One region of the Streptomyces sp. NPDC093510 genome, then DNA from elsewhere that is predicted to be linked to it. Evidence: riboswitches for the same ligand, from Rfam matches in the RefSeq annotation. Region 1 holds a riboswitch; each other region holds the start of a gene.

Region 1 (7,718 bases):
GCGCGGAGTTGTCACTGGAGCGGATGAGGCGGATGACCTCGTCGATGTCCAGGAGGGCGACCAGGAGGCCCTCCACCAGGTGCAGGCGGTCGCGCTTCTTGCCGCGGCGGAACTCGCTGCGGCGGCGCACCACGTTGAACCGGTGGTCGAGGTAGACCTCCAGGAGCTCCTTGAGGCCGAGGGTGAGGGGCTGGCCGTCCACCAGCGCGACGTTGTTGATGCCGAAGGACTCCTCCATCGGCGTCAGCTTGTAGAGCTGCTCCAGGACGGCCTCGGGGACGAAGCCGTTCTTGATCTCGATGACCAGGCGCAGGCCGTGCGCCCGGTCGGTGAGGTCCTTGACGTCGGCGATGCCCTGGAGCTTCTTCGAGCCGACCAGGTCCTTGATCTTGGCGATGACCTTCTCGGGGCCGACGGTGAAGGGCAGTTCGGTGACGACGAGGCCCTTGCGGCGCGCCGTCACGTTCTCCACGGAGACCGTCGCGCGGGTCTTGAAGGTGCCGCGGCCCGTCTCGTACGCGTCCTTGATGCCGTTGAGGCCGACGATCCGGCCGCCCGTGGGCAGGTCCGGGCCCGGCACGTACTTCATCAGGGTCTCGAGGTCGGCACCCGGGTGCTTGATCAGGTGGCGGGCGGCGGCGATGACCTCGCCGAGATTGTGCGGCGGCATGTTCGTCGCCATGCCGACGGCGATGCCCGACGCGCCGTTGACCAGGAGGTTCGGGTAGGCCGCCGGGAGGGCGGACGGCTCCATCTCCTGGCCGTCGTAGTTCGGCTCGAAGTCGACGGTGTTCTCGTCGATCGACTCCGTCATCAGGGAGGTGGCGTCGGCCATCTTGCACTCGGTGTACCGCATGGCGGCCGGCGGGTCGTCGTTGCCGAGCGAGCCGAAGTTGCCGTGGCCGTCCACCAGGGGGAGGCGCATCGAGAAGGGCTGGGCCATGCGCACCAGCGCGTCGTAGATCGACGCGTCGCCGTGCGGGTGCAACTTACCCATGACCTCGCCGACGACGCGGGCACACTTCACGTAGCCGCGGTCGGGGCGCAGGCCCATCTCGTTCATCTGATAGACGATCCTGCGGTGCACCGGCTTCATGCCGTCCCGGGCGTCCGGCAGGGCGCGTGAGTAGATGACCGAATACGCGTACTCGAGGAAGGAGCCCTGCATCTCGTCGACGACGTCGATGTCGAGGATCTTCTCCTCGTACGAATCGTCGGGCGGCGGGGTCTTCGTGCTGCGGCGGGCCATCGCTGCTGCGGCTCCTTCACCAAGCAAGTGCGGGTTCTGACGCCGACCATTGTGGACTGTCCCACTGACATCGCCGACCACGACCCGTGCACCGGCGGTGTCACCCGCGACTACGCCGAGGGCGGACCGGGAACTTCGTCAGGTGTCAGCACGCTTGCATAAAGTGGCAGGACTGGCAGAACCAGCAATGTTTTAGCGATCGAAGGGACGTACATGCCCATGGGTCACACGGCCACAGCCGAGGCCGGCTCCGGCGGCCTGACAGCGACCGAGCACCGGCTGGCCAACGGCCTGCGCGTGGTGCTCTCCGAGGACCACCTGACCCCCGTCGCCGCGGTCTGCCTCTGGTACGACGTCGGCTCGCGCCACGAGGTCAAGGGGCGAACCGGCCTCGCGCACCTCTTCGAGCACCTCATGTTCCAGGGCTCGAAGCAGGTGCACGGCAACGGCCACTTCGAGCTGGTCCAGGGCGCCGGCGGCTCGCTCAACGGCACGACGAGCTTCGAGCGCACCAACTACTTCGAGACGATGCCCGCCCACCAGTTGGAGCTCGCCCTCTGGCTCGAGGCCGACCGGATGGGCTCACTGCTCTCCGCGCTCGACGAGGAGTCCATGGAGAACCAGCGCGACGTCGTCAAGAACGAGCGCCGCCAGCGCTACGACAACGTCCCGTACGGCACGGCCTTCGAGAAGCTGACCGCCCTCTCGTACCCGGAGGGCCACCCGTACCACCACACGCCGATCGGCTCCATGGCCGACCTGGACGCGGCCACCCTGGAGGACGCGCGCGCGTTCTTCCGCACGTACTACGCGCCCAACAACGCCGTCCTCTCGGTCGTCGGCGACATCGACCCCGAGGAGACGCTCGCCTGGGTCGAGAAGTACTTCGGGTCGATCCCCGGGCACGACGGCAAGCAGCCGCCGCGCGACGGCTCCCTGCCCGAGCGCATCGGCAAGGAGCTGCGTGAGGTCGTCGAGGAGGACGTCCCGGCGCGCGCCCTGATGGCCGCCTACCGCCTCCCGGAGGACGGCACGCGCGCGTGCGACGCGGCCGACCTCGCCCTCACCGTCCTCGGCAGCGGCGAGTCCTCCCGGCTCTACAACCGCCTCGTGCGCCGGGACCGCACCGCTGTCGCCGCGGGCTTCGGCCTGCTGCGCCTGGCCGGGGCGCCCTCGCTCGGCTGGCTGGACGTGAAGACCTCCGGTGACGTAGAGGTTCCCGTCATCGAGGCAGCCGTGGACGAGGAGCTGGCCCGCTTCGCCGCGGAGGGCCCCACTCCGGAGGAGATGGAGCGCGCCCAGGCGCAGCTGGAGCGCGAGTGGCTCGACCGGCTCGGCACGGTCGCGGGCCGCGCCGACGAACTGTGCCGGTACGCCGTCCTGTTCGGCGACCCGCAGCTCGCCCTGTCCGCCGTCCAGCGCGTGCTCGACATCACGGCGGAAGAGGTCCAGGAGGTCGCCAAGGCCCGCCTGCGCCCGGACAACCGCGCGGTGCTCGTGTACGAACCCGTGACGGCCGCCGGCGAGGGCGAAGACGGCGCCGAGGACACCGAGGAAGAGGAGGCGGCGAAGTGACCGAGGCCGCGACGATGCAGTTCCACCCCCAGCCCCAGGCAGGCACGGCCAAGCCCTGGGCCTTCCCGGCGCCCGAGCGCGGCACCCTGCCCAACGGCCTGACCGTGCTCCGCTGCCACCGCCCCGGCCAGCAGGTCGTCGCCGTCGAGATCAACCTCGACGCGCCCCTGGACGCCGAGCCCGAGGGCCTCGACGGCGTCGCCACGATCATGGCGAGAGCCTTCAACGAAGGCACCGACAAGCACTCCGCCGAGGAGTTCGCCGCCGAGCTCGACCGCTGCGGCGCGACGCTCGACGCGCACGCCGACCACCCGGGCGTGCGGGTCTCCCTCGAGGTGCCGGTCTCCCGGCTCCCGAAGGCGCTCGGGCTGCTCGCCGACGCCCTGCGGGCCCCGGCCTTCGCGGACAGCGAGATCGAGCGGCTCGTGCGCAACCGCCTGGACGAGATCCCGCACGAGGCCGCCAACCCGGCGCGCCGCGCCGCCAAGGAGCTCTCCAGGCAGCTCTTCCCGCCGACCTCGCGCATGTCGCGTCCGCGCCAGGGCACCGAGGAGACGGTCGCGGCCATCGACTCGGCGGCGGTGCGTGCCTTCTACGAGAAGTACGTCCGCCCCGCCACGGCCACCCTCGTCGTGGTCGGTGACCTCACGGGTACCGACCTGGACGCCGTCCTCGCGGACACCGTCGGCGCCTGGACCGGCTCCGCGGGCGAGCCGCGCCCGGTGCCGCCGGTGACCGCCGACGACCGTGGCCGCGTCGTCATCGTGGACCGCCCCGGAGCGGTCCAGACGCAGCTGCTGATCGGCCGTGTGGGGGCCGACCGGCACGACCGGGTCTGGCCGGCCCAGGTCCTCGGCACGTACTGCCTGGGCGGCACCCTCACCTCGCGTCTGGACCGTGTCCTTCGTGAGGAGAAGGGATACACCTACGGTGTAAGGGCGTTCGGTCAGGTCCTGCGTTCCGCGCCGGACGGCTCGGGTGCCGCCATGCTCGCCATCAGCGGCTCCGTGGACACCCCGAACACGGGGCCGGCACTGGAGGACCTGTGGAAGGTCCTGCGCGTCCTCGCCGCCGAGGGACTCACGGACGCCGAGCGCGATGTGGCCGTGCAGAACCTCGTGGGCGTCGCCCCGCTCAAGTACGAGATGGCGGCCTCCGTGGCGGCCACCCTCGCCGACCAGGTCGAGCAGAACCTGCCGGACGACTTCCAGGCGCAGCTGTACCGACAGCTGGCCGCCACCGGCACCGTGGAGGCCACTGCCGCCGTCGTGAACGCCTTCCCGGCGGACCGTCTGGTGACGGTCCTGGTCGGGGACGCCGCGCAGATCGAGGAGCCCGTCAGGGCGCTCGGCATCGGCGAAGTGAGTGTTGTCACCGGCTGAGTGACCGTCAGGCTGTTCGCCGGCCAGGACATATCGGGACCCCGATGACCGCTTCAGGCATCGGGGTCCCCATATGTCCGAATTACTATGGTGGTTGCCTGTCTGCCGTGTGGCGTGCGCTACAAAAAACGACTTCTGTTTGTCGATTGCAGTCGGCCCGTTTAGCGTCGAGCCGGCTGTTCGTCGCGCAGTACGCCGCATCCGCGGCACCGGACAGTCATCGCCGAGTCCCCGTACGGCGCGAGCCAGGGGAGCCGGGGACCCACATGTCCCCTGGGGTGAATCGGGCACCTTGCCGCGAGGTGAGGGGTCCGTAGGAGACCTTCCTGCTCCGAACCCGTCAGCTAACCCGGTAGGCGAGAAGGAAGGAAAGGATCACCCGCCACATGGCGTTCACCCGTGCCACCGGGAAGCACCGTCGTCCGAGCCGCCTCACGCGTACCACCGCGAACGTCGCCGGTGTCGCGGCGCTCACCACCACCGGTGTCATCGGCGGCCTCGCGGCCCCGGCGCTCGCCGCCCCCGACGAAGCGGCCATGGAGCACACCGGCCTCACCCAGGCGATATCCGTGGGCGACTCGCTCGCCGCGAGCATCGACGCGCAGGCCGCGGCGCAGCAGCAGGCCGCCGACGACGCCGCCGCCGCGAAGAAGGCCGAAGAGGCCGCCAAGAAGGAGGCCGCGGAGGAGAAGCGCAAGGCGGAGGCCGAGGCCAAGGCGAAGGCCAAGAAGGAGCGCGAGGCCAAGGAGCGCGCCGCCCGCGAGGCCGAGCGCAAGCGCCTGAACACCTACGTCTCCCCGATCAGCGGCTCGTACGTCTCCACGGGCTACCAGACCGGCGGCGCCATGTGGTCCTCCGGCAGCCACACCGGTGTCGACTTCCACGCGGCGTCCGGCACCAGCGTCCACGCGGTCGGCTCCGGCACCGTCGTCGAGGCCGGCTGGGGCGGTGCCTACGGCAACAACGTGGTCATCAAGATGAACGACGGCACGTACACCCAGTACGGCCACATGTCGTCCCTGGGCGTCACCGTGGGCCAGGCGGTCACCCCGGGCCAGCAGATAGGCCTCTCCGGCTCCACCGGCAACTCCAGCGGCCCGCACCTCCACTTCGAGGCCCGCACCGGCGCGGAGTACGGCTCGGACATCGACCCCGTCGCGTACCTCCGCTCGCACGGCGTCAGCGTCTGACGGACGACGGACCCCGCACAGCTCCGAAAGCCCCGGCTCGCCCAGAGCCGGGGCTTTCGCGTTGCCGTTGTTCCGCCGCCCTTGGCCAAAAGATATCCATGGATTCCGGCCCGCCGTCGGAAATTGCGGAGCTCTGCAATAGAGTCGATGAACGAGCGTCGGTCGACCGCGTTCAGCGGGGATTAAGGCGGAGGTCCGGTCATGCGCGTTGCCGCGCAATCGGTATGCACGGCCATTCGGGACGACATTGTCGCCGGTGTGTACGAAAGGGGTGGCCGGCTCACCGAGGAACTCCTCGCGCGTCGCTACGGCGTCTCCCGCGTGCCCGTGCGCGAGGCCCTGCGCACCCTGGAGGCCGAGGGCTTCGTCGTCACCCGCAGGCACGCGGGCGCGTGCGTCGCCGAGCCCACCGAGCAGGAGGCCGCCGACCTCCTGGAGGTGCGGACGCTGCTCGAACCGCTCGCCGCGGCGCGTGCCGCGCAGCGCCGCACGGACGCGCACCTGAAGGTCCTGCGCGGACTCGTCAGGCTGGGCCAGGAGCGCGCCAGGAACGGCCTCGGGGAGGATCTGCGCTCGCTGGGCGGGTGGTTCCACGAGACGCTCGCCCAGGCCTCCGGAAGCCCCGGGCTCAGCGCGCTGCTCACCCAGCTCCGGCACAAGATCGCCTGGATGTACGTCGTCGAGCCCCCGGCGGCGCCGGTCGAGTCCTGGGCCGAGCACGCCGCGATCCTCGACGCGGTCGCCCGCAGGGACCCCGAGCGCGCCAGGGCGCTCACCTCCGAGCACGCGGAACGCGCGACGGCCGCCCACCGATTGCGCCATGCGCGTCGGGGCGGCCGTGTGAGGAGTTCGCAACATGCCGTAAACACGGTGAGCCTCCGGAATTAACGGAGACGCCGTATACAAAGACAAGAGCAAAGAGCAGCGACAAAAGACTCTATTGCATACGTCGATGGGGTCACCCGGAATTCCGGATGACCCCATTTACGTAATGCAAGGAGCGTGTCCTAGACCGTCTCCGGAAGCTCCTCGAGACCCTCCGAGACCAGCTTCGCCAGACGGTCGAGGGCGGCGTCGGCACCCTCGGCGTCGGAGGCGAGCACGATCTCCTCGCCGCCCTGGGCGCCCAGGCCGAGCACCGCGAGCATCGAGCCGGCGTTGACCGGGTTGCCGCCGGCCTTGGCGATCGTCACGGGGACGCCGGCGGCCGTGGCCGCACGGACGAAGATGGAGGCGGGTCGGGCGTGAAGGCCCTCGGCCCAGCCGACGTTGACGCGGCGCTCAGCCATGTGTTGCTGCCCTTCCAGGTGTCTCACACTTGTCTAGACCAGTGTCTCATGCCGTCACGGGTGCTCTGCCGGACGCGCGTCCCGGCCCCCGACGCCTGCGACCCGTCCCAGCTTGCCCCGGCCCCGGCGGGCGCGCGACCCGTACCCTGGGCCCATGCAGACCCCGTCGGATCAGCAGGATCGGCACGACTACCCCTCCCACTGGGAAGCCGATGTGGTGCTGCGCGACGGAGGCACCGCCCGGATCAGGCCCATCACGGCCGAGGACGCGGACCGCCTGGTCAGCTTCTACGAACAGGTCTCGGACGAGTCGAAGTACTACCGCTTCTTCGCGCCCTACCCGCGGCTGTCCGCCAAGGACGTGCACCGCTTCACCCACCACGACCAGGTGGACCGGGTGGGCCTCGCGGCCACGGTGGGCGGCGAGTTCATCGCCACCGTGCGCTACGACCGCATCGACGAACGCGGCATGGCCGCCAGCGCGCCCGCGGACGAGGCCGAGGTCGCCTTCCTCGTGCAGGACGCCCACCAGGGCAGGGGCGTCGCCTCCACACTCCTGGAACATATCGCGGCCGTCGCCAGGGAGCGCGGCATCCGGCGCTTCGCCGCCGAGGTGCTGCCCGCCAACACCAAGATGATCAAGGTCTTCACGGACGCGGGCTATCAGCAGAAGCGCAGCTTCGAGGACGGCGTCGTCCGCCTGGAGTTCGACCTGGAGCCGACCGACCGCTCGCTCGCCGTGCAGCGCGCCCGCGAACAGCGCGCAGAGGGACGGTCCGTGCAGCGCCTCCTCACCCCGGGATCGGTCGCCGTCATCGGCGCGGGCCGGGCCCCCGGCGGCGTGGGCCGCAGCGTGCTGAGCAACCTCCGGGAGTCCGGCTTCACCGGCCGCCTGTACGCGGTGAACAGTGCCTTCGAAGAGGAGGCCGAGGGCGCTCACATCGACGGGGTGCCCGCGCACCGCTCCGTGGCGGCCGTCGAGGAGCCCGTGGACCTCGCCGTGGTCGCCGTGCCCGCCGAGCGCGTCCCGCAG
Region 2 (7,718 bases), on a different contig from region 1:
CGTCATAGCCGGGGTGACCGCGACGGGGTTCGCGTTCACCGAGAACATCCTCTATCTGGGCAACGCCTTCGTCACCGACCAGCTCAGCCGCGAGAGCGGCCTCGCCTCCGTGACGGCCGCGACCTTCTTCGTGCGCGTCGTCATGTCGCCGTTCGCACACCCGCTGTTCACGGTCCTCACCGGCATCGGCTTCGGCATCGCCGCGCTGTCGGCGGAAGGCCGGCACGTGCGCCGCGTGCTGCTCCCGCTCTGCGGCCTGCTGCTCGCGATGGGCATGCACGCGCTGTGGAACGGCTCCGCGGTCTTCGGGCAGTACGGCTTCTTCACCGTCTACGCCCTCTTCATGCTCCCGTCGTTCGGCCTGCTGACCTGGCTGGCGATCTGGACCCGGCAGCGCGAACTGCGCATGATCCGCGCCGAGCTGCCCGTGTACGCGGCGGCGGGCTGGCTCACCCCGCCCGAGCCGTACGCGCTCGGCTCGATGCGCGCCCGCTCGCTGGCCCGCGACTACGCCTCGTACACCTGGGGCAAGGCCGCGGCCCGCACGGTCGCGGAGTACCAGATGTACGCGACGTCGCTCGCGTTCCTGCGCCACCGGGGCCGTCGCGGCCGGGCCGGACCCGACTTCGTCGTACGCGAGCGGGAGCTCCTCGAAAAGCTCTGGGAGCGCCGTGCGCCGGCCCGCCCCGCCCTGGCGTACGCGGCGGGGGCGACGGCACCGGTCATGCCCCCGATGCCGTACGCGCCGTACGGCCCTCCCCCGTACGGGCAGCCGCAGCCCCACCCGGCGTACGGCTACCCGGCGTACAACCCCTACCGCGACGGCTGAGCGCCGGGCGTCAGGCGGGCATGGCGGTCAGGCGGACGTGGCGGTCAGGCGGACGCGGTGGTCAGCGCCGCGATCTCCGGCTCCGTCAGCTCCAGGTCTCCGACCGCGAGCAGGGCGGGCAGCTGCTCCACCGTGCGCGCGGAGGCGATCGGCGCCGCCACGGTGGGCTGTGCCGTCAGCCAGGCGAGCGCCACGGTCGCGACCTGGGCGCCCCGCGCCGCGGCGATCTCGTCGAGCGCGGCGAGGACACGGTCGCCCCGCTCGCTCCCCACGTACTCCTCGACCCGGCCGCTCCGCGCGCTCTCCACCTGCGCACCCGGGCGGTACTTGCCGGTGAGGAAGCCGGACGCGAGCGCGTAATAGGGGACGGCCGCGAGTCCGGAGCGGGAGGCGACCTCCTGGAGCGGGCCCTCGTAGGTGTCGCGGGAGACGAGGTTGTAGTGCGGCTGCAGCGCGACGTACCGCGCGAGGCCCTCGCGGTCGGAGAAGTCGAGGGACTCCTGGAGCCGCTCGGGGCTGATGTTGGAGGCCGCGATCGCCCGCACCTTGCCGGCCGTGACCAGTTCGTCGAGCGTGCCGATGATCTCCTCGACGGGGACCGACGGATCGTCGTAGTGGGTGTAGTAGAGGTCGATGTAGTCGGTGCCGAGGCGGCGCAGCGAAGCGTCGACCGCGCCCTTGACGGTGGTGGCGGAGAGGCCCTTGTACTCGGGGTGCGCGCCGGCCTTCGTGGCGATGACGACGTCGGAGCGGTTGCCGCGCTCGGCCAGCCACTCGCCGATGAGCGTCTCGGACTCGCCGCCCCGGTTGCCCTCCACCCAGGCCGAATAGACGTCGGCGGTGTCGATGAAGTTGCCGCCGGCCGCGGTGTAGGCGTCGAGGACGTCGAAGGACGCCGTACGGTCCGCGGTCCAGCCGAAGACGTTGCCGCCGAGGGAGAGGGGGAAGACCTCGAGGTCGGAAGAGCCGAGCTGGCGAAGAGAAGTCATACGTCGCTCAACGCGCCGACCGGAGACCTAATTCCGTTCCGTGTATGGCTCACGAAACCGGCGGGGTCATGTCAGGGGTTCAGGCCCTTGCTCTGCAGCCAGCCGAGGGGGTCGATCCCGGCGCCGCCGGGCGTGTGGACCTCCAGGTGGAGGTGCGGGCCCGTGACGTTGCCTGTCGCGCCGACGCGGCCGATCACATCGCCCGTGCTGACCTTCTGGCCCGCGCTGACGTTGAGCGAGGACTGGTGGCAGTACCAGACCTCCGTGCCGTCCTCGAGTTCGAGCACGGTGCGGTAGCCGTAGGCCCCCGCCCAGCCGGCCTCCTTGACGGTGCCGGTGTGCACCGCCTTGAGGGGGGTACCCGTGGGAGCGGCGAAGTCCAGACCCGTGTGGTGCCCGGAGGACCACATGGAACCGGCGTCACCGAAGTGCGACGTGAGGGTGTACGAGGAGGTGGGGATGGCGTAGCTCTTGGCGAGCTTGGCCAGGCGCTCGGCCTCGGCCTTCGCCTTCCGGGCCTCCTCCTCCTTCTTCTTCTTGGCGGCGGCCTTGGCGTCCGCGGCCTTCTCGGCCGCCTTCTGCTGGTCGGCGGCTTCCTCGGCGGCCTGCTCGGCGGCGGCCTGCTCGGCCGCGGTCCGCACGGCGGTGTCCGCCTGGTTCTGCTGGTTCTCGGCCTGCTGCATGATGCGGGCGCGCAGCGCCTCGCCCGCGTCGGTGGTGCCCTGCTCGGCGTCGGTGGTGCTGACACCCGCGGCGGTGAGGGGGGCCGCGACGGCGGACGCGTTCGTGTCCGCCGAGTCGTCGGACATCAACGACCCGACGCCGGGAAGGGACTTGGCCTCCGGCAGCGAGTCCGCGACGGCGCCCACGCCCGGCAGGTCGGGCATCGATATGGAGACCGGCGGCTTGCCGTCCTGCGCGGTGGCGATGCCGCCCGCGCCGACGGCGGCGATGACGCCCACGCCGAGCACGGTGGAGCTGCGCGCGAGCCCGCCGCCGCTCTTCTTGTGCACGCGGTGCCTGCCGCGGACGGGACGGATGGACTCCTCGGTGGGGTTCCACTCCTCGAAGGCGTCGAGGGAGTCCTCGTCGTACGAACCGAAGTCGTCGTCATTCGGTATGTACACGGCTCGGGGGGCAGGCCGGTTGGACGCCACTGGGGCGCGCTCCTTTCCTTCCTTCTCGCCTACCGGGTTAGCTGACGGGTTCGGAGCAGGAAGGTCTCCTACGAACACCTGGCACGGATGCACAGATGCCCGATTCACCCCAAGTTGGTGGTTCCCCGGCTCCCTTGCGGGATTAGGCGCGTGCGCGCGGAGCCGCCTCTAGTGACGGCTGGGACGACCGCGCTGCGTTATCGAACGTTAATAGACAGCGGGTCCGTATTCCAAGCTGTTCCAGCTGATCGTTAACGCTCACCGGCTGTACGTACCGGGACACGAGGGGGCGGAACGGGGCGAGTTGACCCGGGGTCACCAAACACCGGAGCTTCACATTTTCTTGACAGTGTGTCAGTTGTTATGCGGAGGGGTGCCCTTCAGTCACCGGTGGTGACCTCCGGATCGCCGGCGACGGGACGCCGCACCGCGAGCAGCGCCATGTCGTCCGTCATGGCGCCCCCGGTGTGCCGCCGCACCTCCCCCGCGAGGGCGGCGAGCAGCGCGTGCGGCCCGCCGCGGCCGGGAAAGATCCGCCCGCCGAGCCGCGCCGCGGGATCGTAGAACTCCCCCTCCGCGTCGCGCGCCTCCGACAGGCCGTCCGTGTAGAGGAGCAGCGTCGCGCCGGGCGGGAACTCCGACTCGTCCGCCCGGTCCGGCCAGAACCCCAGATCACCCATGCCGAGCGGCAGCGCGGGCTCGCTCGCCGACATGACGCACAGCCGCCCGTCACCGCGCAGCAGCAGCGGCGGCGGGTGCCCGCGGTTGATCAGGCGTACGGAACCCTCCCCGTGCCGGATCTCGGCGAGCACGGCGGTCGTGAACCCCTCGAACGCGTCGAGCCCGTCGCGCCGGGTGCCCTCACGTGCGAGCGCCCGCTCCAGGCGCTGCGCCACCGCCTCCAGGCTCGCCTCCTGCTCGGCGGCCTCCCGGAAGGCACCGATGACGACGGCGACCGCCGCGACCGCGCCCATGCCCTTGCCCCGTACGTCCCCGACGATGAGCCGCACGCCGTGCGGGGTGTCCTGCACCGCGTACAGATCGCCCCCGATGAACGCGTCGGCCTGCGCGGCCTCGTACCGCGCCGCGATGTCGAGCCCGCCGATGCGCGGGTCGGGCGCGGGCAGCACGGCGCGCTGGGTGGCCTCGGAGATGGAGCGGGCGATGGCGAGCCGGTCGTTGCCGCGCCGGACGACACGGTTGATGACGATCGCCAGGGCGGCGACGGTCGCCACGGTGAGCACCTCGGTGACGGCCTCCACGTGGGCGCCGACGCTGTTGCCGTAGTGCAGGACGAGGACGGCGCACGTGGCCGCCGCGCCGGTCAGGACGGTGTTGAGCAGCGAGTAGAAGGGAGCGGCGATCAGGGGGGCCGCCGTGAAGAGCGGGGCGGCGGTGAACTCCGGCGGGGTCGCGGCGTCGTACAGGACACCGACGACGAGGAGCAGGAGGGGCAGCACACGGACGAAGGTCCGCTCGGGCCCGGTGGCCCCCCTGGCCCCCCTGTTGTCGGGTCCTCCTCGCTGCCCCACCGCTTGTCTCCCGCCGCCTCCGCGCCCATCACCGCGCTCCACTCAGGGTTCCCGCAGCGGGGGAAGGGTGCGAGCTGATGCGGGCCGACCGGGTTACGGGGCCGGGAAACACCTGAGGCCGGGAAGCTGATGCTTCCCGGCCTCAGGCCTTCAGTAGCGGGGACAGGATTTGAACCTGCGACCTCTGGGTTATGAGCCCAGCGAGCTACCGAGCTGCTCCACCCCGCGTCGGTAAACACAACTCTACGTCATCCGAAGGGGTGCGTCGAACCACTTCGGCCCCAGGCGCGTGAACCCCTACGCGCTGTCGGCGTGCGTGAGCGTCTCCCAGGCCACGAAGAGGCCGTCCGTCCCCTCCGGCCGCCGCTGCTCCGTGTACCTCTGGGTCTGCGGCATCTCCAGGTGCAGCCGCCCCCGCAGGTGGTTCAGGCCGACCTCCGTGTCGGGCCCCAGGTCGCGCCGCACCTTGCCGCCGCACAGCCAGGGCGGCACGCGCGCGCCCAGCTGGTACTTGGCGTGGAACTCGAAGGCGGCCCGCAGCCGGTCCCTGACCTCCCCGTACAGGTCGACGCCCTGGTGGCGGGCCGTCTCCGCCAGGTGCGAGGCGGCCGCGAGGGAGTAGCCGGCGTGCTTGAAGTTGCGGCAGGTCTCCTGGGAGAGCCCGTCGACGTAGGTGCCCTGCCCGAACCAGTACTTCTTCAGCTCGGCGGCGGTGTCGAGGCCGCTGCCCTGCGGGGAGACCGGCAGCTTCCCGTCCGACTCCAGGTAGAAGTACGCGGGCACACGCGTCCTGAAGTGCCCGACAGCCCGCTCGAACGTGGCGTGGTCGTCGAGGAAGACGGCCATGCTCATGGTGGCGTCGGCCATCACCAGGTCCCAGTTGCCGTTGCGCTCGACGGCCCCGTCCCTGACCAGGGGCAGGTAGGCGTTGCGCAGCATCCGCTCGAAGCGCAGGAGCTGCCCGTCGGTCCACCCGTCGTACGTGTAGCGCACGGCCTCGGCGGCACGCGCCCAGGACGAGGCGGCCCAGGCGGTCTGCAGCCCGGCGTTGTCCTCGGTGTGCCCGGTGATCACCCGCGACCAGGCGTCCATGATCTGCACGGCCTTCTCGGCGTGCGCGCGTTCACCGGTGACGTTCCAGAGCAGGGCGTGGGTGTACGCGGCCAGGGCGTCCTCACGTTCTTCGACGCAGCCACGGCCGGGGCGGGTGTCGGGCGGACACGCCACCACGGCGTACGGCCGCGCCCGGTAGTCCGCCGCCCCGTACTTGCTGTCCCGCATCTGCTCGAACGCCCCCAGCCAGGGCTGCTCCCCGGCCCGGACGTGGGCGCGGGCCCGCCCGAGCTGCTCCTTGCCGACGAGCACGCCGGGGTGCGTGAACGCCAGGTCGAGGGGGCGGGCGGCGGCCGTACGACCGCCGGACCCCTCGTCGCCGTCACCGCCGCAGGCCGCGGCGAGCCCGAGCAGCAGCACCACAAGACCCGCGCCGAGAACCCGCCGCCCCGCTCCGCCCACGGCTGCTGCCATCACTGCACCTCCGGATCGGGCCCCGCGGACCTGACGGTCCAGCGTGGCCCGGCGCCCGGCCGGACGCACGGCGGGCCGAGCCGTCCGGGCGAGCCGCCCCGGCGGGTCAGGCGGTGGGGCGGCGCAGCAGCGTCTCGATGAAGTGGGCGCTGAAGTCGCGCGGGCCGGTGCCGAGCGCCACCCGGCCCGGGTGCTTCGCCCGGTCGAGAATGGACGCCGAGTAGCTGTAGCGGCCTGCCCTGGCCTCCGGCAGGAACACGGTCTGGCCGCGGCCCAGTTCGCTCGCGCACTCGACGACGACCGTGCCGGAGCCGAGGGAGACGAAGGACTCGTCGGCCGCGACGCCGACGGCCAGCGGGTCGTGCAGGGGGCACGATCCCTGGTCGCGGAGTGTGTCGTACGCCTTCAGGTAGGCGCGCATGATGCGGGCCGTCAGCTCCTGGCCGGGTCCCGCGGCGTCCAGGCGGGCCAGGTCGTCGTGGGTGAAGTGCCAGCCGTGCGTGGCGTCGAGACCGACCATCGTGTACGGGATGCCGCTGGAGACCACGATGTCGGCGGCGTCCGGGTCCGCCCAGACGTTGAACTCGGCGACCGGCGTGCAGTTTCCCGGCACCTGGGCGGCCCCGCCCATGAACACCAGCCTGCGCACCCGGTGGGCGAAGCCCGGGTCCTGGAGCAGGGCCGTGGCGATGTTGGTGAGCGGCCCGGTGGCGACCACGGTCAGCTCGCCCTCGCACTGCCGCGACAGACGCAGCAACGCGGCGGCCGCCGGTTCGCTCTGCTCGGGTGCCGTGGAGTCCGGGAGGACCTCCTCCCCCAGACCGGTCGGACCGTGGAAGTCCGAGGTGCTGTCCACCCGGCTGATGGTGCGGCCGGCGCCGGGGTGCACCGGGACATCGCCGTCGATACCGAAGGCGCGGGCCAGTCCCCTGGCGTTGCGGAAGACCTGCTCCATGGGGGCGTTTCCGCCGACAGCGGTATACGCCTTGAGATCCCACAGCCCACTGCCGAGCAGATATTGCAGGGCGACAGCATCGTCCAGACCGGGATCGCTGTCGAGGACGATCGGCGCGAGGGCCACGGAACACCTCTTCATTTATTCTTCGAAAGTCTCACTGTCATGATCAGGTTAGGATGCCGCCACCGTAGAGAAATGCAGGTCAGGGGGTCACATTGCCGCCTGACAGTGATACGAGGGGTACCGCGGTGACGAAGGTGTCGGACGCCACACGTGGAGCGGGACAGGGGCACACACAAGCCCTGGACGAAGGTTGTGAGGATTCATCCCCGAAATCGCCACAAGACTCGATCCCTTACCTCCGGGATGAGGACCGGAAGGTTTATGGATGGATTTCCAGGGCCGAGCCTTCGGACGTCGGGGAGATTTCCGCGGGCGTCGGGATGCGGCCGGAGGAAATAGAGAATTCACTTGCCAGGCTGACCCGGCTGCGGCTGGTCCGCGTCGATCCGGGCTCGGAATCCGATTACTCCGCGGTGGCCCCGGAAACGGCGAGGGTCGAGCTCCTCGGACCTCTGCAACGCGAGATCGACCAGCGGCAGCACGCGGTCGACCGCACCAGGATCGCCCTGCACGAACTCACGGAGGTGTACCGGAGAGAGGCGGCGCGCTGTGCGGGAAGCACGCCCGTGGAAGTCGTCACCTCACCGGGCCGGGCGCTGGAGC
Region 3 (6,938 bases), on a different contig from region 1:
GCCGCCTCACGGCCGAAGGCCTTTCGGCGGTACGTCCCGACGCCGCCGTCGTCTCCGTACGCGCGCCGTCACCGGAGCAGGCGGTCCGGTGGGCGGCCGACTGCCGGTCCGAGGGGCTGGCCGTGGGCTGCTTCCGGCCGCCGTCGGTGCCGGACGGCATCTCGCGGCTGCGGCTGACCGCCCGCGCCGATCTCACCGACGAGCAGATCGCCGGTGCGGTACGGGTGATCAGCCGCAGTGCACCCCGGTGAAACGTGCCGGGCCCGCGAAGGGCCGGATCTGCTTACCGGAGGCAGGTGAGGAACGTCTCCCAGGGGCCGGGGGAGAAGAGCAGGGCGGGCCCTGCGGTGTTCTTGGAGTCACGCACGGCACACAGGCCGGTCAGCGGAGCCGAGTCGAGTGTGGTGGTCTCGACGCAGTTGTTCATTCCGTTGCTGTAGCTGCTGCGCTGCCACCGCGCACCTTTAATTCTTGTGCTGGAAGGTACGTACCGAGGCATTGCGGTCATTGCGCCTCCTTACGCGCCGTCACATAGCCCGGCGATCAAATTCGTTGAGTCCTCGGGTGAGAGCGCTTGTACCTGAAGGGAGTTGAAGGCCTCCGTGTACGCGCGGAGGTCTTCTTTCCGTTCGAGGTAGAGGCTACTCGTCAAATGGTCGAGAACAACCACATCCAGATCAGCAATGTCCGGAAATGAAAAAATAACGAAAGGACCGATCAGGCCGACATGCTCACCCGCGGCGAACGGCAACACCTGAAGTCGAACGTGGGGCATGTGGGACACCTGCCTCAATCGGGTCAGCTGTCCCGCGAAGACCTGTTTCCCGCCCACCGGCCGCCGCAGCACCGCCTCGTCCATCACCACGCTCAGCCGCAGCGGCGGCTCCGCGCGCAGCACGTCCTGACGGGCGAGCCGGACCTCCACCAGCGCGTCGACCTGCGTTTCCGGCAGCCCGCCGAGCGCGGCCCGCGTCACCGCCCGCGCGTAGTCGGGGGTCTGCAACAAGCCGGGCACCACGCTGGTCTCGAGAGTGCGCACCCAACTCGCCTGCGACTCCAGACTGATGAAATCGCGATAGGTGGCCGGCAGCAGATCGCGATATGCCTTCCACCAATGATGACGCCCCGTGCCGGGATCGTCGGAACCGGCGAACGCGATGAGCAGCTCGCTGCGCTGCGGGTCCTTCACCTGATACGCCTCGAGCAGCAGCCGCACGTCGGCGGCCTTCACACCGCTGCGGCCCGTCTCGATCCGGCTCACCTTGGACTGGTGCCAGCCGACGCGTGCCGCGGCCTCACTGCTGGTGAGCCCCGCTTGCGTGCGCAGGGCGCGCAGGGCGGCGCCGAGCTGACGACGGCGCACCGCGGGGCCGTACTGCATGCCCGACTCCTTCCGGACGGGGCCGTCGGAACTCCCGGCGGCAGGGCGGGGCAGTACGCGAGATTAGAGGAAGTACCGGCCCCCCGCCCAAATACGGTCGGTCGTAGCAGAGTTCACCGCTTCGAGCGACAGATATATGCACATCTCGGTGGATCGCCACCCGTGACCGGCCAAGGAGTGGCAGGCTGGCGCGAAGCACCAGTCCGGGACTGTCCTCGAGTCATCCGCCGAGAGTCGGAGACCGGTCCCGGTGGGAAAGGGACAGCGTCGTCATGGCAGACCACCAGGAAGCCTCCGTCACCCTGCCGAGCGATCCCGCCTCGGTGCCCGCCGCCCGTAAATACGTCTCGCGCGTGCTCTCGGAATGGGGGCTGTCCGGCGACGCCGAGGTGGCCGACACGATCAGACTCATCGTCTCCGAACTCGCCACGAACGCCGTGCAGCACACCCGGGGCCAGTCGCCCACCTTCACCGTGGACGTCGAACTGGACCGCGACGAGCAGCTCCGCATCGGCGTCACCGACAGCCACCCGCGCTACCCCAGGCGGCTCCCCGCGGCCGTCCAGCAGGACAACGGCCGCGGCATGGTCATCATCCGCTGGCTGACCGCGGAGTGCGGCGGCAGGCTCTCGGTCAGCCCCACCGACGAGGGCGGCAAGACCGTGTGGATCGCGCTGCCCTGGCGGGCACCCGTACAGCGCGAGCACCGCGACACCACGCACTGACCGACACCACGCAGTGACCACGCGGCGGCGCCCCGTCAGGCCGCGCCCGCCGACCGCCCGAAAACTCCGCGCAGCAGCTCGCGGAAGGATTCCGCGGCGGGACCGGACTCATCGGTGCGGTACAGGACGGAGACGGTGCGCCGCAGGTCGCCCGGTTCCAGGAGCCGCGTCCCGACGGGCGTCGAGCGGTACGCGCCACCATCTCCGGCACCACGGCGACCCCGAGCCCCGCGCCGGCCAGCGCACAGACCAGTGCGTACCTGGGCGTCTGGACGAGCTCGGCGGCCGCCGCACCGGCCTCCGCGAGGGCCCGCTCCACCGCCTGCCGGGGCGGGTGCGCCGGGCCATGCCGATCAGCGGCTGCCCGGCGAGGTCGGCGAGGTCGGCGAGCGGCAGCCGCGCCGTGCCGCTCGCGAGCGCGTGCCCCGGCCGGGTCACCAGGACCAGCTCCTCGACCAGGACCGGCTCGGCCGACACGGCGGCGGGCAGGGGCGCCGGGTCGGCGGGTTCGTAGGTGTGCGTGAGAGCCAGATCGATGTCGCCCGCCGCGACGGCCGCGACACCGAACGGCGGCTCATGGGCCGCCACTGTCAGCTCCACGTCGGGGTGGGCGCGGCGGAAGGCGGTCAGGACGGGCGGCGGCAGATGGATGCCGGCCGTCTGGAAGGTGCCCACACGCAGCCAGCCGCCGGAGAGCCCTGCGAGCCAGAGCCCCGCGAGCCGCGCCAGTTCGTGCCGTGCCGGGCCCGCTCCATCTCGTCGAGCACCCGACGGGCGTGGCCCACGAGCAGCTCACCCGCGTCGGTCGGCCGGGCCCCGCGATGGCGCCGGACGAGCAGGGCGACTCCCGCCTCCCGCGCCTTCACCGGCGTCGCCGCGGGCATGGTCGCCATGCCGGACGCCGACTTCACCGTCCTCGTACGCAATGCCCTGACCTCACGACGCGCCGGGGTGGCCTGCGCGGTCGGCATCGCAGGGGGACTCCTGGTGCACACCGCCCTCGCGGTGGCGGGAGTGGCCGCCGTGCTCGCCGCCGTACCCGCGCTCTTCAGGGCCCTCCAGATTGTCGGCGGCGGCTATGTGCTCTGCCTCGCCCACCGCGCGGGAACTGGGGCAGCACGCCGAGGAAGATGATCGACGCCTTGGGGTCGAGGGCGTTGGTGAGGAAGCCCTCGCGCAGGGTGGCGCTCGCCCTGCTGTGGTTCCCGGCCGTCGCGCCGCTGGTGGACCGGCTCGGCAGGTGGCTGCGCAGGCCCCGCGCCGCCCGTGCCGTCGAAGCCGTCACCGGCACCGCTCTCGGCGCATTGGGCGCGGTGCTCCTCCTCGGGCCCCTGACGGCCTGATGTCCGCTTCCTCCTCGGGCGGCGCCTCGGCGCGCGCCGCGGGCAGCCGCACGAGCCGCGGCAGTACGCCCCACAGCCCGACGCACACCAGCAGCGTCACCGCGCCCGCCGCGATGCCCGCGGCCCGCCCAGCCGTCACGTCGACGACGAGCAGCACGGAACCGGTGAGCGTCAGCACCAGCACGCCCAGTCCGGCCGCGGCGAGCCGGGACGACACCCGCACGATGAGCGGCTTGGCCCGCTGTTGGAACAGCGAGCGGTGCAGCGCGGCGGGTGCCGTGAAGAGCGCCGCGGCGAGCACCGCGAGCAGCAGTGTCGTGACGTAGGTGCCGCGCTGCAAGGCGTCGAGCGACGGGAAGCGCGGACTGAAGGCGAGGGTGAGCAGGAAGGCGAAGAGGATCTGGACGCCGGTCTGCGTCACCCTCAACTCCTGGAGCAGCTCCGCGAAGTTGCGGTCCGCGCGCTCCAACGGCGTTTCGTTGCGCGCGGTACAGGAATACTCGGTGGCCATCGCGCACGGGTATCCCTGCCGGCGCGCTCCAAGCACCGGCACCTGGCGGTGCGAGGTGCGCGCCGAACCGGCCGCGGCGAGGTCAGCGCACCCTGCCGTACCAGACGCTGTTGGACCAGATCTTCTCCAGGCGCACCACGGTTCCCCGCTTGGGGGCGTGCCAGATGCGGTTGTTACCCGCATAGATCCCGACGTGGTAGACGTTCCGGCCGGAGTGGAAGAACACCAGGTCGCCACGGGACCGCTGGGACCGGGAGATGTGCTTGGTCTTGTTGTACTGCGCGGAGGTGGTGCGCGGCAGCTTCTTGCCCGTCTTCTTGAACGAGTAGAGCGTCAGCCCCGAGCAGTCGAACCGGTTGGGTCCCACTGCCCCGTAGCCGTACGGGGAGCCCTTCTTGGACGCCGCGATCTTGAGCGCCTTGGTCCCGTGAGTGGCTGCCTCGGCCTCCGACGTGAGCCCGGGGGCCACGACGGTGCCGCCCACGACGGCGAGCGTGAGGACCGATGCGGCACCGGTCCTGCTGAGCAGCGACGGAACATGATTCAGCGCGGTCATGCGCAACCCTTCGTCAGCCGCCTGTGAAGGATGACCTGTCGGGTTCGGGCAGGCGAAGATGCCCGGCCGCGTCATGCTCTGCGGCTTAACCCCAAGGGCGTCGTCCGGACTTTGCGGACGGGCCCGTCGTACCTGGGTCCTCCACTCCTGCCGTTGCACCGATGTCGACCGGTCATCCGGGTGGCGGCAGGACTCGGCGTCCGCCCGGACCGCCCCGCCGCTGTGGCGGGGGCTTGTCGTCGGAAGGGATCTTGACCCGAGATGGGCCCGAAAACCGAGCCGAAACGGCGTTTTGTGAGGCTCCTCACGACTGACCTGTTCAGGTGGACACTGCCGAATCGGGCTCGCCGCGACACCGTCTGACGACCGCTCGACCAGCAACGGAATGCGTAATTCCGCCCCTGATGTACTCGCTGGGCGCAACTTCGGACCGTGCCACGAAGGACGATTGTCTACGCCGTCCGTGGTAGCCCGACTGGTCCGTTTCGAAGTCGCCCCGGACGTTCCCGTGTTCGAGGGGAGGCTTGGCCGACGGGGTTTCAGCAGCCGTGCCGGGGTGGCACGGTGACCCGTTCGGTGCGCCGCTCGCCGTCGAGAACGCGCAGCGCCCGGGCGAGTGTGGGGGTGTGCACCTCGCTCTCGCCCCGGTGGTGCATGAGGGCGAGCGCGTCCCGCAGGGCGCTCACCCGGCCCACCAGGGCCTGGGCGGCGCGGAGTCCGCCGTAGGTGTGCTCGGCGCGGGCCGGATTGATCCGGCCCAGCAGGTCGACGACTTCGAGATAGCGGTCCACCAACTCCGCCTCGGCGCGGGTCAGGGCGGGCAGGGGCGGCAGCTCGGGCGGCAGCATCGGCACTTCACCTCGGGTCGTGGGCGGCGAGCGAGCTCTTGCGGCTCGGGACGATCCGGTCCACGAAGCCGTACTCCAGGGCTGCCGGGGCGTCGAAAATCTTGTCCCGCTCGATGTCCGCGGTGACCCGCTCCCGGCTCTGTCCTGTGTGCCGGGCGAGCAGCTCCTCCAACAGCCGCCGGGTGCGCAGGAGTTCGTCGGCCTGGATCGCCAAGTCCGTGGCCTGACCCTGGATCGGTTCGGCGACGGCGGGCTGGTGGATCAGGACGCGCGCGCCGGGCAGCGCGAACCGTTTGCCGGGGGTGCCGGCGGCGAGCAGGGCGGCGGCGCCCGAAGCGGCCTGGCCGAGGCAGATCGTCTCCACGTCACAGCTGACGAACCGCATCGTGTCGTAGATCGCGGTCATCGCGCTGAAGGAGCCGCCGGGGGAGTTGATGTACAGCGAGATGTCGCGGTCGGGCGCCTGGTGCTCAAGGTGCATGAACTGGGCCATCACGTCGTTGGCCGAGGTGGCGTCGATGGGGGTGCCGAGGAAGACGATCCGCTCCTCGAGGAGCTTGGAGTACGGATCCATGGTCCGCGTCCCCGAGCTTGAGCGTTCGGTGAACTCAGGCAGTACGTGGCGTGCGGAGGGTGCGGAGGGGTGGGCGGACGGACGCTTCATGACTCGCCTCTCTTCTGCCGGTCGTGGAGTGGGCCGGACTCTGTAAAAAATGTACAGGACGTACGTTGGGTGGGGAGGGGATTATCGTCTTCTAGGCATGGAGCGGTACAAGGGTGAAAGAGAGCTGCTGGCCCTTGAGGTGGACGTGATCCACGGGCTGGTCCACGGGCCCGGGCGGGGCGGCGACGGGTTGCCGAGGCCGGGGCTGCCGAGGGCGATGGACCCGTCGGTGCGGGCGGTCATGGCCTGGTCGCCGGGCGCGCGGGTGCTGGCACTGGGAGCGGAGGTCGCGGCGGCTATGGGGGAGGGCGGTGGCCGCGGTGATGTGGACCGCCACGGTGGCTTCGAGGCGTGCGGTGACTCCGAGGCGTGCGGTGAGCCCGACGCTTGCGGTGATGTTGGTGCCTGCGGTGACGCCGACGCCTGCCGTGAGTCCGACGACGCCTGCGGTGCTCTCCGTGCCTGCCGTGGTTTCGACGTCTGCCGTGAGTCCGGCGCCTGCGGTGTTCTCCATGCCTGCGGTGGCGCCGACGCCTGCCGTGCCTCCGACACCTGCGGTGAGCCCGGCGGATGTGGGCATTTCGGCGGGATGGAACAGCCGTACGTGCCGGGTGGGCCGCCGGAGATCCTGGTGCGGATCGCCGCCACCCGCACCGCCGCCGGTGACCCGGTCTCGGTCCGGGGCGGCCCCAGCTTCACCTTCCCGGACCACCTCGCCGGGGCGTGGTCGGCCCCGCTGCCTCTCCTGCTCTCCGACACCGAAGGGCGGGCCGCGGCAAGGGAGTTGACCCGACCCGACAACTGGCAGCCCGGCGAGTGGGCGGAGCTGGTCTCCGGTGCGGCGGGGGAGTGGGCGATGGCCGTGCACGACGGCTCGCCCGTGTCGATCTGTCACACCCCGGCCGCCAAC
Region 4 (7,718 bases), on a different contig from region 1:
GGCCTGGGTCCGCGACGGGTTCACGGCGTTCCTACGCCAGTCGCGCGCCCCAGTCGGCGCGAACGCGCTCGAGCTCGACAGGACGCGGGCGATCATGCTGGCAGACGACCTGCTCCGACTGCGGCGGTTCTGGTACGGAGTGCTGGAACGCTGCCTCAACGCCGGCGACCGACAGCGGGCGGACCGACTCCGCGTCCTCGTGGCCGACTCCACCGGCTCCCGCTGGGCCGTGGCGCCGCCGACGGACGGCGGACCCGACACGGCTGAGGTCATCGGGGCTGCCGGGACCGCCGGGGCTGCCGGTGCTGTCGGTGCTGTCGGTGCTGTCGGTGCTGGCGAGCTCCCGGACCTCACAGGGGACTTCGCCATCGACTACACACCCCCCGCCTGGTACCCCGCCGCCCAGCCCGAGAGCGGGAGGGAACCCGTAAGCGGGGAGGAGGGGGAGGCCGAGGCACAGGCCGACCCCGGCGCGCGGAACTCCGTCACCGGCGGTGTGCAGGCCGCCGTCGTGCAGGCCGACTCCATCGGCTCGGTCACCTCGGTCACCGTCAACACGCCGCCCGCGTGGCCCGCGCCATCCGCACCCCAGCACGCCGCCGCCGACGGCTGGCCCCGCGTCGACGGGCTCCGCCGGCTCGGCCTCGGCGTGCGTCCCACCCGCAGGTTCCCCGGTGCGACGGCCCTGCCTCCGTACGTCGCCAGGGACTGCGACGCCGAGCTGTCCGTCCTCCTGAAGCAGGCCGCGCACTACGGCGGCCTCGTCATCGTCACGGGCGGGCCCCTGTCCGGAAAGACCTCCACGGCGTGGGCGGCGCTGCGGGCGAGCGTCCCCGACGACACCCGGGTCTTCGTCGCGGGCGGCGGAACGAACCTGTGCGACCTTCCGGCCCAGCTCCGGGGCCGCGAGGCCACGGGCACCCACGTCGTGTGGCTGGACGACCTCGACGGCCACCTCACGGAGCCCGGCACCCCCGGCGTCCTCGCGCAGCTCACCCACGACCGCGTCCTGGTCCTGGCGACGATGTGCGACGAGGCGTACGAGACGCACCGCTTCGGGCACCACCCGGCCGCCCGCGTCCTGAGCGTTGCACAGACCGCCGAAGTCCCCACGGAGTGGAGCGAGGCGGAGCTCGCGCGGCTCGCGACGGTCGACGACCCGCGCCTGGAGGACGCCCTCCACCGACGCGGGGACCTCGGCGTCACGGAGTTCCTCGCCCTCGGCCCCGGCCTGTGGGAGGAGTGGCGCAGGGCGCGCCGCGTGGGCCGGCGGCTGCTCGGCCACCTCCTGGTGCGCGCGGCGATCGACCTGGCGCGGCACTCGACCGCCGGGGCGCTGCCGCTGGAGGTGCTCAAGGGCGTGGCGGACGAGTACGAGGAGCGGGAGGAGGTGAAGGGGGAGACGTACGAGGACGCGTTGGCGTGGGCGTGCGCGCCCCGGTCCGGTGTGGCCGGGCTGCTCGTACCGGGGGAGCGCGAGGACACCTGGACGGCCTGCGGCCCGCTGGTCGCGGAAGCCCTGCGCGCGCCGGACTTCCCGATGGTCGACCACTACGGCTGGTGGGCCATGGTCCAGGGCCTGAAGAAGCACAGCCCGGCGGCGCACGGCCCGCTGCTCACGGCGGCCAGGGCCGCCCTGCGGCCGCAGGGGGAGGCGGGTGACGTCGACGTGATGCGGTCCCTCGCGGAGTTCGCCTCCACCGCCGGGGACCTGGCGGACGCCAAGGAGTGGTACCGCGGGGTGGTGGAGCGCGAACCCGACCGGGCGATGTCCGTCGGCGTGCGGCTGGCGGCGCTCGGGGAGTACGCGGAAGCCGTCCGATACCTGGAGACGGCCGGGGCCGACGGCACCGTCTGGACGGCGAAGAGGGCCGCCCTGTTGCATCTCGCGCGCGCCGAGCACTGGTTCGCACGGGCAGCGGAGCTGGGCGACGAGGAGGCCGCCGCCACCCTCGCCCACCTGCGCTCCGCCCCGGCCCCACGGCCGGATACGGTCGAGGAGTGACCGAAAAGACCGACCCGTCCGCCACGGGGAGCGCCCCGGAGACCCCGTCAGAGGCCCAGGGGCCCGAACTCTTCACCTGGGAGTTCGCCACCGACCCCTACCCCGCGTACGCCTGGCTGCGCGACAACGAGCCCGTGAGCAGGCAGCGGCTCCCCAGCGGGGTCGAGGCCTGGCTGGTCACCCGGTACGCGGACGCGCGGCAGGCCCTCGCCGACCAGCGGCTCAGCAAGAACCCGGCCCACCACGCCGAGCCCGCCCACGCCAAGGGCAAGACCGGCATCCCGGGCGAGCGCAAGGCCGAGCTGATGACGCATCTGCTCAACATCGACCCGCCGGACCACACCCGGCTGCGCCGGCTCGTCGCGAAGGCGTTCACGCCGCGCCGCGTGGCCGAGTTCGCGCCACGCGTGCAGGAACTCACCGACGACCTGATCGACCGGTTCGCCGAGAAGGGCACCGCCGACCTCATCCACGAGTTCGCCTTCCCACTCCCCATCTACGCCATCTGCGACCTGCTCGGCGTCCCCCGCGAGGACCAGGACGACTTCCGGGACTGGGCGGGCATGATGATCCGCCACGGGGGAGGCCCCCGGGGCGGCGTGGCGCGGTCGGTGAAGAAGATGCGCGGCTATCTCGCCGAGCTGATCCACCGCAAGCGCCTCGAACCGGGCGACGACCTCATCTCCGGTCTCATCAAGGCCTCCGACCACGGCGAGCACCTCACCGAGAACGAGGCCGCCGCGATGGCCTTCATCCTCCTCTTCGCCGGGTTCGAGACCACCGTCAACCTCATCGGCAACGGGATGTACGCGCTGCTCACCCACCCCGAGCAGCGCGAGCGGCTGCAGCGGGCGCTGGACGAGGGCGACACCGGACTCCTGGAGACCGGCATCGAGGAACTGCTCCGCTACGACGGGCCCGTCGAGCTCGCCACCTGGCGGTTCGCGACCGAGGCGCTCAGCATCGGCGGACAGGACATCGCGGCGGGCGACCCCGTCCTCGTCGTGCTCGCCGCGGCCGACCGCGACCCCGCCCGGTTCGACGACCCCGACACCCTCGATCTCTCCCGCCGCGACAACCAGCACCTCGGATACGGGCACGGAATCCACTACTGCCTGGGCGCCCCGCTCGCCCGTCTGGAGGGCCGCACGGCCCTCGCGACGCTGCTGCGGCGCCTTCCCGACCTGCAACTGGCGGCCGACCCCGACGATTTGCGGTGGCGTGGCGGGCTGATCATGCGGGGACTGCGCACGCTGCCCGTGGAGTTCACAACCGCACAGAAAACGGTGTCCTGAGCACACCCTGCTGACGGGCCGTCAGGACTGTGATGTTCACGTGATCTCCGCTGCATCGACTTGTGACAAGCGTTCGACTGCGGCTACGTTCACGACGACTTGAGCGCCCCAGGCGTCCAAGTCGTCGCTGCAGTCTCCTGAAAGGCACCCGCATGCTCTCCGGCAATGGTCGTCACCGACGCCCCCGCCAGGCCCCGGCCCTCATCGTCGCGGCAGGAGTCACCGGATCAGCCATCGCCATCCCGCTGCTCGGCGCCACCGGCGCGAGCGCCGCCGAGACCACCACGTGGGAGAAGCTCGCCCAGTGCGAGAGCGGCGGCGCGTGGAGCGCCAACCCCGGCAACGGCTACTACGGAGGGCTCCAGCTCTCCCAGGAGACGTGGGAGGCGTACGGCGGCCTCGACTACGCGACCAGCGCCGACCAGGCCAGCCGTTCGCAGCAGATCGCCGTCGCGGAGAAGATCCTCGACGACAAGGGCACCGCGGCCTGGCCGAGCTGTGCCCCGATCGCCGGACTCACCCAGGACGGCGCCGCGGCCGACGTCGACCCGGGCGGCCCGATCGCGCCCACGCCCTCCGAGTCGCCCGAGTCGCCCGAGTCGCCCGAGTCGCCCGACTCGACCGACTCCAAGGCTTCTGAGGGTTCCAAGGACTCCAAGGACTCCAAGAGCCCTGAGGAGACGGACAAGTCGTCCGGCGGAGCCTCCGACGAGGCCTCGGACTCCGCCGATTCGGAGAAGCCCTCCGGCGGGGACGCACGAGACAAGAATCACGACGAGTCCGGCGAAAAGGACGACAAGGGCGGTAAGGGCAGCAAGGAAAGCGGCAAGGACGACGCCGAAAAGGCCGACGGCAAGGGCGAGTCCGGCAAGTCCGGCGACGACGGCGCCACTTCGCCCACGCCCGAGAAGTCGACCGACCCGGCGGACGACGCCGCGAAGTCCGACGGTTCCTCAGGCCGCCACCGCGGCGACCGCGCGGACGAGGGCGACAGCTCCGGCGACCGTCCGGGACGGCACGCCTCGCGCGGCGGTGAGCGCACCGAGAAGGTCGCCGACGGGACGTACACGGTGCGCTCCGGAGACAACCTCTCGGTCATCGCGGACGACCTCGGGGTCGACGGTGGCTGGCACGAGCTCTACAGCGAGAACAAGAAGACCGTCGGAGGCGACCCGGACCTCATCCTCCCCGGTCAGAGCCTCGATCTGGGCGAAAAGTAACGGAAATTGACGATGCGTCTGCGGGGGACTTGGCACCTGATGTCCGGTTTGGCGCGAGTGAGAGATGGGTCTCAGAAGCCCTGATCGTCTTTGAAATTCAGTGGGTCGGGTGTCTACGGTCGTGACCGCTCGCCACTGGTGGGCCCCGCCGGTCGGTACGCCGAATCCTGCCAACGGCCGGACGGGAACAGTCGTCGCTCAAGAGCGCCGTGGGCAGGAGCGGGGGACCCAAGGTAAGTGCCGGAAACGGCTAGGGGTGAAGTCGCACTCGTGAGAGAGCGACCGGGCAACCACATCGGCCCGAACCCGACAGCTCACCTCGCAGGCGTCGGTGTAGGGGATCAACTCATGCTGCTTTCCGGCAAGGGCAAGCACCGCCGCCCGTCCAAGGCCACCCGTGTCGCCACGCTCGTCGGCGTGACCGGCGCCGCCGTCGCCGCCCCGCTGATGGCGGCCGGCTCGGCCTCCGCCGCCACCACGTCCGAGTGGGACGCCGTCGCCCAGTGCGAGTCCGGTGGCAACTGGTCCATCAACACCGGCAACGGTTACTACGGTGGCGTGCAGTTCTCCGCCTCCACCTGGGCCGCGTACGGCGGTACGAAGTACGCGCCGACCGCCGACAAGGCCTCCAAGGCCCAGCAGATCGAGATCGCCGAGAAGGTCCTCGCCGGCCAGGGCAAGGGCGCCTGGCCGTCCTGTGGCGTCGGCCTCTCGGGCGCCTCGCCCAGCAGCGGCGGCGGCTCGCAGGAGCAGGCTCCGCAGCAGCAGAGCAAGCCGCAGCCGCAGCAGACGCAGCAGCAGGCCGCTCCGCAGCAGCAGGCCGCGCCGAAGCCGGCCGCTCCCAAGCCGCAGCCGACGCCGCAGACCGAGACCAAGAAGACCGTCGAGACCCCGACCGGCAAGAAGGTCGAGAAGGGCGACGGCGAGTACAAGGTCAAGACGGGCGACACCCTGTCGAAGATCGCCGAGTCGCACGACGTCAAGGGCGGCTGGCAGAAGGTCTACAAGCTCAACGGCGACATCATCGACAACGCCGACTTCATCTACCCGGGCCAGCAGCTGCACCTCAGCTAGGCCCCCGGTCGCGGCCGTGCCTCGGCGGACGCACGGCCGTCCCCGTCCCCACGGGCTCCCCGCCCCGGTGCGTGTATCCCCCGTACGCACCGGGGCGGGGCCATGTCCGCCCCGCGGCAGTCCCCGGTGTTCGCTACTAGCGAGTAGAAAACGTGACCAACACGGTCTTACGCCCGGATTCCGCGCCATTTGGGCCTTGTGCCGTCCCAGGGGGCGGGCGGTCGGCTGGCCGAAGCCTCCGGGCCGGTTAGGCTCAGGAGACGCAGGGCCGAAGCGGCCCGGCGTAATCGTGTTTACGCGTCACACTCCCAGAAGGAGATGCTCGTGCCGTCCATCGACGTCGTCGTAGCCCGGGAAATCCTGGACTCCCGAGGCAACCCCACGGTCGAGGTCGAGGTCGGCCTCGACGACGGCAGCACCGGTCGTGCCGCCGTTCCGTCCGGTGCCTCCACCGGTGCTTTCGAGGCCATCGAACTCCGTGACGGTGACCCCAACCGTTACCAGGGCAAGGGTGTCGAGAAGGCCGTCCTCGCCGTCATCGAGCAGATCGGCCCGGAGCTCGTCGGCTACGACGCCACCGAGCAGCGCCTGATCGACCAGGCCATGTTCGACCTGGACGCCACCGACAACAAGGCCTCGCTCGGCGCCAACGCCATCCTCGGCGTCTCGCTCGCCGTCGCGCACGCCGCCTCCGAGGCCAGCGACCTGCCGCTGTTCCGCTACCTCGGCGGCCCGAACGCGCACCTGCTGCCCGTCCCGATGATGAACATCCTGAACGGCGGGTCGCACGCCGACTCGAACGTCGACATCCAGGAGTTCATGATCGCCCCGATCGGCGCGGAGTCCTTCTCCGAGGCGCTGCGCTGGGGCACCGAGGTCTACCACACGCTGAAGAAGGTCCTGAAGAGCAAGGGCCTGGCCACCGGCCTCGGCGACGAGGGCGGCTTCGCCCCGAACCTCGACTCCAACCGCGCCGCCCTCGACCTCATCCTCGAGGCCATCAAGGAGGCCGGTTACGTCCCCGGCGAGCAGATCGCGCTCGCCCTCGACGTCGCCGCGTCCGAGTTCTACAAGGACGGCAGCTACGAGTTCGAGGGCAAGAGCCGCTCGGCCGCCGAGATGACCGAGTACTACGCGGAGCTCGTCGCCTCGTACCCGCTGGTCTCCATCGAGGACCCGCTGTTCGAGGACGACTGGGCCGGCTGGAACACCATCACCGAGAAGCTCGGCGACAAGGTGCAGCTCGTGGGCGACGACCTGTTCGTCACCAACCCGGAGCGCCTGGCCCGCGGCATCGAGGAGAACTCGGCCAACGCCCTGCTCGTCAAGGTCAACCAGATCGGCTCGCTGACCGAGACCCTTGACGCCGTCGAGATGGCCCAGCGCAACGGCTTCAAGTGCATGATGTCCCACCGCTCCGGTGAGACCGAGGACGTCACCATCGCCGACCTCGCCGTCGCCACCAACTGCGGCCAGATCAAGACCGGCGCCCCGGCCCGCTCCGAGCGCGTCGCCAAGTACAACCAGCTCCTGCGCATCGAGGAGATCCTCGACGACGCGGCCGTCTACGCCGGTCGCAGCGCCTTCCCGCGCTTCCGCTCCGCGGAGTAGTCGGCGCCGCGAGGCCCCGTCCTCGTAGCCACGTGGTTACCTACGTCCCCGCACCCGGTCCCGTACCGTGTGCGGGGACGTACGCACGTTTACGCTGCTCTGGGGAGGCGGAACCATGGCCAAGGCCGGGACCAAGGACCGGTTCTCCACCGCGACCCGCCTGCGCCTGCTCGGCGAGCAGACCGCGGAGCGCGTCTACCGCTCCCAGACCAAGCGCCAGGCCCGCCGCTCCCGGCTCACCGGCCGCGCCGCGCTCCTCGCGCTCGTCCTCTGCTCGCTGGTCGTCGCGCTCGCCTACCCGATGAGGCAGTACGTCTCGCAGCGCGCCGAGATCGACGACCTGCGCCGGCAGCAGGCCGAACACCGGGCGGACGTCGAGAAGCTGCGCGACGAGAAGGCCCGCTGGCAGGACGACGCGTACGCGGAGCAGCGCGTCCGGGACCGCCTGCACTACGTGATGCCGGGCGAGACCGGATTCACGGTGATCGACCCCGCGGCGGCGAAGAGCCGCCG

The links. Region 1 has a riboswitch for cyclic di-AMP ahead of AB0N81_RS27530 (M23 family metallopeptidase). Riboswitches for the same ligand answer to the same signal wherever they lie in the genome.
Positions count from the first base shown of each region.
Region 2: linked by a shared signal. The riboswitch ahead of AB0N81_RS37885 (M23 family metallopeptidase) and the one ahead of AB0N81_RS27530 (M23 family metallopeptidase) in region 1 are both predicted to bind cyclic di-AMP.
Region 3: linked by a shared signal. The riboswitch ahead of AB0N81_RS41505 (C40 family peptidase) and the one ahead of AB0N81_RS27530 (M23 family metallopeptidase) in region 1 are both predicted to bind cyclic di-AMP.
Region 4: linked by a shared signal. The riboswitch ahead of AB0N81_RS33995 (transglycosylase family protein) and the one ahead of AB0N81_RS27530 (M23 family metallopeptidase) in region 1 are both predicted to bind cyclic di-AMP.

Region 1 is NZ_JBFBEE010000018.1:40,798-48,515, reverse strand. It holds gene AB0N81_RS27545 (DNA topoisomerase IV subunit A) at 1-1,249, opposite strand, end outside; gene AB0N81_RS27540 (pitrilysin family protein) at 1,463-2,824, shown strand; gene AB0N81_RS27535 (pitrilysin family protein) at 2,821-4,206, shown strand; cyclic di-AMP (ydaO/yuaA leader) riboswitch at 4,418-4,580, shown strand; gene AB0N81_RS27530 (M23 family metallopeptidase) at 4,593-5,396, shown strand; gene AB0N81_RS27525 (GntR family transcriptional regulator) at 5,598-6,284, shown strand; gene AB0N81_RS27520 (HPr family phosphocarrier protein) at 6,404-6,685, opposite strand; gene AB0N81_RS27515 (GNAT family N-acetyltransferase) at 6,840-7,718, shown strand, end outside.
Region 2 is NZ_JBFBEE010000036.1:50,834-58,551, reverse strand. It holds gene AB0N81_RS37895 (PrsW family intramembrane metalloprotease) at 1-829, shown strand, start outside; gene AB0N81_RS37890 (aldo/keto reductase) at 874-1,818, opposite strand; gene AB0N81_RS37885 (M23 family metallopeptidase) at 1,890-2,945, opposite strand; cyclic di-AMP (ydaO/yuaA leader) riboswitch at 2,987-3,134, opposite strand; gene AB0N81_RS37880 (PP2C family protein-serine/threonine phosphatase) at 3,356-4,507, opposite strand; tRNA gene AB0N81_RS37875 (tRNA-Met) at 4,662-4,735, opposite strand; gene AB0N81_RS37870 (alginate lyase family protein) at 4,805-6,034, opposite strand; gene AB0N81_RS37865 (nucleoside hydrolase) at 6,141-7,115, opposite strand; gene AB0N81_RS37860 (LuxR C-terminal-related transcriptional regulator) at 7,529-7,718, shown strand, end outside.
Region 3 is NZ_JBFBEE010000053.1:69-7,006, forward strand. It holds partial or broken gene AB0N81_RS41465 (aminotransferase class I/II-fold pyridoxal phosphate-dependent enzyme) at 1-251, shown strand, start outside; gene AB0N81_RS41470 (DUF397 domain-containing protein) at 284-508, opposite strand; gene AB0N81_RS41475 (helix-turn-helix transcriptional regulator) at 518-1,381, opposite strand; gene AB0N81_RS41480 (ATP-binding protein) at 1,654-2,106, shown strand; partial or broken gene AB0N81_RS41485 (LysR substrate-binding domain-containing protein) at 2,142-2,963, opposite strand; gene AB0N81_RS41490 (LysE family transporter) at 2,998-3,240, shown strand; gene AB0N81_RS41495 (hypothetical protein) at 3,237-3,449, shown strand; gene AB0N81_RS41500 (DUF6328 family protein) at 3,388-3,960, opposite strand; gene AB0N81_RS41505 (C40 family peptidase) at 4,043-4,516, opposite strand; cyclic di-AMP (ydaO/yuaA leader) riboswitch at 4,520-4,696, opposite strand; gene AB0N81_RS41510 (hypothetical protein) at 5,056-5,364, opposite strand; gene AB0N81_RS41515 (ATP-dependent Clp protease proteolytic subunit) at 5,372-6,028, opposite strand; gene AB0N81_RS41520 (GNAT family N-acetyltransferase) at 6,126-6,938, shown strand, end outside.
Region 4 is NZ_JBFBEE010000028.1:34,017-41,734, reverse strand. It holds gene AB0N81_RS34010 (hypothetical protein) at 1-2,005, shown strand, start outside; gene AB0N81_RS34005 (cytochrome P450) at 2,002-3,300, shown strand; gene AB0N81_RS34000 (transglycosylase family protein) at 3,453-4,520, shown strand; cyclic di-AMP (ydaO/yuaA leader) riboswitch at 4,716-4,864, shown strand; gene AB0N81_RS33995 (transglycosylase family protein) at 4,869-5,594, shown strand; gene eno (phosphopyruvate hydratase) at 5,919-7,205, shown strand; gene AB0N81_RS33985 (septum formation initiator family protein) at 7,321-7,718, shown strand, end outside.